Regions from separate parts of the Janthinobacterium rivuli genome, predicted to be linked through region 2. Evidence: predicted binding sites of a transcription regulator. Region 2 holds the regulator's gene; the other holds the start of a gene.
What was found. The regulator FliA, encoded in region 2, starts transcription of late flagellar genes. The targets are predictions, from matches to a motif close to CTAAAGTTTNNNNNNNNNNNGCCGNTA.

Region 1 (2,396 bases), 2.7 Mb from region 2:
CTTTCCGCTTCGCTCAGGGTTTGCGGGAAATTGCGGGCGCGGTAGCGGAACAGCAATTCCTGCAGGCGCTCGTCGGCAAACGAGGGGCGGGCCGTGGCCAGCTTGGCCGGCGTTTCGCGGCGCAAGGACTCAAGCAGGCGGCGGTCGTCGTTGCTGACGAAACCATTGTACAAATCCTCATCCACGTCCAGCGCGGCGTTCGCGCCCGGACGCTGGAACACTTCGGCCCAGATGGCATCCATGTTCGGCGCCGTCGCGGCCAGCTGCGCGTTGACCTTCGCCGCGTCCAGATCGATGCCCCATTGCGCGGCCATGGCCGGCGACAAAGTTTTCAGATTGCCGACCAGCATGGGCGATTTGTTCAGGTGCACGCTTTTCACGGGCAGGCGCGTCATGCCTTCCGGCATGGCATCCTTGCGTGTAAATAAACGCGTGCGGATGGTGTCGGCGTCCAGCGCGAACAGTTCGCGCGGGTCGTAGGCGCAATCCCAGACGAGGATTTCATTTTTGTTGCTCGGATGCGTGGCCAGCGGCCAGACGACGCCCAGGCAGCCCCGTTCGGCGGGGAACATGCCCGACACGTGCAGGAAGGGCTGGCGTTCGGCGGCGGCCAGGTGCATGCCCATTTCGCTGGCGACCCGGTCCTTCTTGTGCAGGGCCAGGCAGAATTCGAACAGTTTCGGCTGCTTTTCCTTGATCAGGCGCGCCAGGGCGATGGTGGCGCGCACGTCGGACAGCGCATCGTGCGCCGCTTCGTGGGCCAGGCCATTGGCCTTGCTCAAGTGTTCCAGCTTAAAACTGGTCTGGCCATCGTCGCGCTTCGGCCATTGCATGCCTTCCGGGCGCAGCGCGTGCGTCATGCGCACCACGTCGAGGATGTCCCAGCGGCCGCAATGGTTCTTCCATTCGCGCGCATACGGGTCGATCAGATTGCGCCAGAACAGGAAACGCGTGACTTCATCGTCGAAACGGATGGTGTTGTAGCCCACGCCGATGGTGCCCGGTTCCGAAAAGGCAGCTTCGATGGTGGCGGCGAACTGGTGCTCGGGCACGCCCAGCTGCAAGCACTGTTGCGGCGTGATGCCGGTGATCAGGCACGATTGCGGGTCGGGCAGGAAATCATTGGCAGGCTGGCAATACAGCATGATCGGCTCGCCGATCTCGTTGAGGTCGGCATCCGTGCGGATGGCGGCGAACTGGGCCGGGCGGTCGCGGCGCGGCTGGGCGCCAAAGGTTTCGTAGTCGTGCCAAAGAAAGGTCTGGTTAGTCATTGATGGTCGTTGCTTGATTGGTTATCCGGGCCGCTAAAAGCGGCCGCTGCTACAGTTTTCTGAAAACCTGCCGATACTACACGAGAGGATGGTCATCATCGCGTTTCCCGCATGGTGGCATACATTGTCCGTTCAAGGAGGTCTATCGTGTCAATTCCCATCGCCGCAAGCGGCAATTCCAACCCTTCCGTGACTTCCGTCAGTACGGGCGTTGCCGGCAAGGACGATAAAGTCCAGCAAAAGGACGGCATCAACGCTGAAATGAGCGTGAATGACCGCACCAAGCTGCAATTGAACGCTTCCATCATGCAGGCGTCGCTGAATGTGTCCATCGGTTCCGAGAACGAACCGCTGGCGCTGCTGTACAAGACGGCCATCACCAACATCAATGAAGCGCTGAAGAGCCAGTACGGCGACGATGCGATCCAGAACGCGGCCTCGCAGGATAACAGCGCCGAAGCGACGGCGAGCCGCATTGTATCGCTGTCGACGGGTTTTTTTGACGCCTACAAGAAGCAAAATCCCGGCATGGACGACGATACGGCCCTGACCAAGTTCATGGACACCATCAGCGGCGGCATGGAGAAAGGTTTCAAGGAAGCGCGCGATATCCTGGAAGGCTTGAAAGTGCTGGGTGGCGATATCGCTGGCAATATCGACAAGACGTATGAGCTGGTGCAGAAGGGCTATGCCGATTTCATCGCCGCGCACAGCAGCAAGAAGGATGACGCCAAGCCGGATGCAAGCAAGCCGGCCGACAGCAAGGCTGCCTGATCTATAGCATGACCCGGTTGCGTCCGCCTGCCTTTGCGCGGTACAGCGCCGCGTCGGCGGCCGCGATCAGCGCCTCGTCGTCCTGTTCGGCCGCCAGGCTGGCCACGCCGAAGGAACCCGTAATGTGCGGCAGCGCGCTGCGCATGTCGGCGAAGATGACGGCCAGCTGCATGCGCTCGCACAGGCGCTCGGCCACCCGCAGGGCCACGTGTTCGTTGGTATCGGGCAAGATCACCATCATTTCCTCGCCACCATAGCGCACGGCAAAATCCGTGGGCCGCAGGGCCGCGCCCAGCACTTGTGCGGCGATGCGCAGCGCCTGGTCGCCCGCCTGGTGGCCGTGCGTGTCGT
Region 2 (2,396 bases):
CCACCGGCAGGAACAGCAGGTTGGCCAGGCCCACGCCATAAATCGTCGACACGAACGCCACGGCGATGCCGCCACCTAATTTACTCGGGTCGGTGAGGTTTTCCATCACGTGTATCAGGCCCAGCACGGCGCCCAGGATGCCGATGGTGGGCGAATAACCGGCCGCCGATTCCCACACCTTGACGGCCTGGCGCTCGGCCATCTCGTAGGCGGAGATTTCCACATCGAGCAGCTGGCGCAGCTTGTCGGGCGCGATGCCGTCGACGATCATGCGCAAACCCTTGGCGTTGAAACGGTCGGCCGTGTTTTCCATCAGGCGCTCGAGCGCCAGCGTCCCGTCGCGGCGCGCCGTCAGACTCCAGAGTCCGATGTCGCGCGCCAGCGCGGCGCGCGTGTCGGCGGGCGGCAGGAAGACCCAGCGCAGCATTTCCAGGCCGCGCACAAAAGTACGCAGCCGCGTTTGCAGCAGCACGGCGCCGAAGGTGCCGATGACCACGATGGCGAAGGCGGCAGGCTGCAGCAGGGAGGCCATCTTGCCCCCTTCCAGCGCCTGGCCGACCAACAGGCCCGCCAGCGCCAGCGCCAGCCCGATTACGCTGGACCAGTCCACGCCAGCTCCCTCAAGGTTGCGCGCAGGCGCGCGACGGCCTGGGTATGCAGCTGCGAGACGCGCGATTCGGATACGCCCATCACCGCGCCGATCTCCTTCAGGTTCAGCTCTTCTTCGTAATACAGGCCCATGAGTATTTTCTCGCGTGGCGGCAGCGCGTCGATGGCATCGATCACGGATTGCCGGAAATCGGTATCGAGCAGGGAACGCAAGGGGTCGCTGTCCTCGTCCACGCAATGGCGGTCGAGGAAGCTGTCATTGCCGTCCGGGTCATGAAAGTCTTCGTAGTACACGAGCTGGTGGCCGCCGCCGTCGCCCAGCATTTCCTGGTAGTCGGCCAGCGACATCTTGAGCAGTTTCGCCACTTCCGACTCCGTCGGCGGGTGGCCGAGGCGCTGCTGCAAGGTGCTCATCGCCTCTTCGATCTTGCGCATGTTCTGGCGCATGCTGCGCGGCAGCCAGTCGCTGGTGCGCAATTCGTCGAGCATGGCGCCGCGGATGCGCAGCACGGCATACGTCTCGAACTGCGCGCCATGCGTCTCTTCATAGCGGCTGATGGCATCGAGCAGGCCGATCATGCCGGCCTGGATCAGGTCATCGACCTCGACCGAAGGCGGCAATTTCGCCTTCATATGGTGCGCCAGACGCTTCACCAGCGGAATATGCTCCGTCAGCAAATAGTCCTTGTTCGATTTCCCTTTGACCGTGTACATAGGCTGCTTATTGTTTTCTCATCTTATCTGGTGCTACGGTTGGCTTCAGGCGCTGAACTGGTGCGGGCTCCCCGTCTGGTACAAGGTGCCGCCCAGCACCGGCGCCGCCGAACGGGCCAGCCGCTCGGCCAGTCCGCGAAACGCCACCGAGGCGCCCGCCAGCGGAAACGCATCGACCACGCTGCGGCCCAGGCGCGCCGCGCGGTGCAGATACTCATCGGCAGGCACCGAACCCATCGAGGTCAGCTTCACGGCCAGGTAGCGGCTCGCCGCCTGCGCCATATTATCGTATACCACTTTTGCTTCGGATTCGGAAGCGCCGGTGACGAGGATGCCGAACGGACGGCGTCCCAGTTCCTGGCTCAGGCGCTTGATCAGGCAGTACGCCGCCTTGATCGAGGTGGCGCTGGTAGAGACTTGCACGACGATATCGGACGAAGCCATCAAGGGCACGGGGAAGCAGTCGCCCTCGTCGGCCATGACGCCGTCGACCAGCACGATGCCGCTCTGGCGCGCCAGCACCTCGAAGGTCTTGCCCAGGCGGCGCAGTTCGTCCTCGCCCGCATAGTCCATGCTGTCCATCAAATGGTTGCGCGCGCCCAGGCTGGCCACGCCGAAGCCTTGCGGCACCTGGTGGATGACCTGGTTCAAGCCGCACTGCTGGCGCGCCACGTCGCGCAGGCTGGCGCCGTGCGCCAGGCCCAGGCGCGCAGCCACGCCATCGCTGCCGCCGCTGGCGTCGAGCAGCAGCACGTCATTGCCGCCGTAGGCGAGCGAAGCGCCCAGGTTGACCAGCATGGCGCCCTTGTCGTCCTGCGGCGTGGCCGACAGGAACGTCATGACGCGCGGCTGCGGGCCGGCCAGCATGCGGCGCAAGCCTTCGGCCTGATCGAAATCAAAATTAGCCAAGGTGCACCCCGCGCGCTTCATTGTTGCGGGCGGCCGCCTGCGCCATCAGCAGCGGCAGTTCGGCATCGGAAAACTGCGTGGCCGCCGAGTCGCGCTTGAGCTTGAAGGCGCGGTCGATCAGGTAGCCGCGGTCGGCCAGGTACAGGTCTTCCGGCACGCGCTGG

Region 1: P9875_RS07155 (DUF5610 domain-containing protein) is a predicted target of FliA. The motif match lies at 1,321-1,347, and genes of this name have one in related genera.

What each region holds. Positions count from the first base shown of each region.
Region 1 is NZ_CP121464.1:1,608,600-1,610,995, forward strand. It holds gene sbcB (exodeoxyribonuclease I) at 1-1,271, opposite strand, end outside; gene P9875_RS07155 (DUF5610 domain-containing protein) at 1,419-2,045, shown strand; gene P9875_RS07160 (GGDEF domain-containing protein) at 2,047-2,396, opposite strand, start outside.
Region 2 is NZ_CP121464.1:5,280,888-5,283,283, forward strand. It holds gene P9875_RS23970 (flagellar motor protein) at 1-610, opposite strand, end outside; gene P9875_RS23975 (RNA polymerase sigma factor FliA) at 592-1,323, opposite strand; gene P9875_RS23980 (MinD/ParA family ATP-binding protein) at 1,369-2,232, opposite strand; gene flhF (flagellar biosynthesis protein FlhF) at 2,225-2,396, opposite strand, start outside.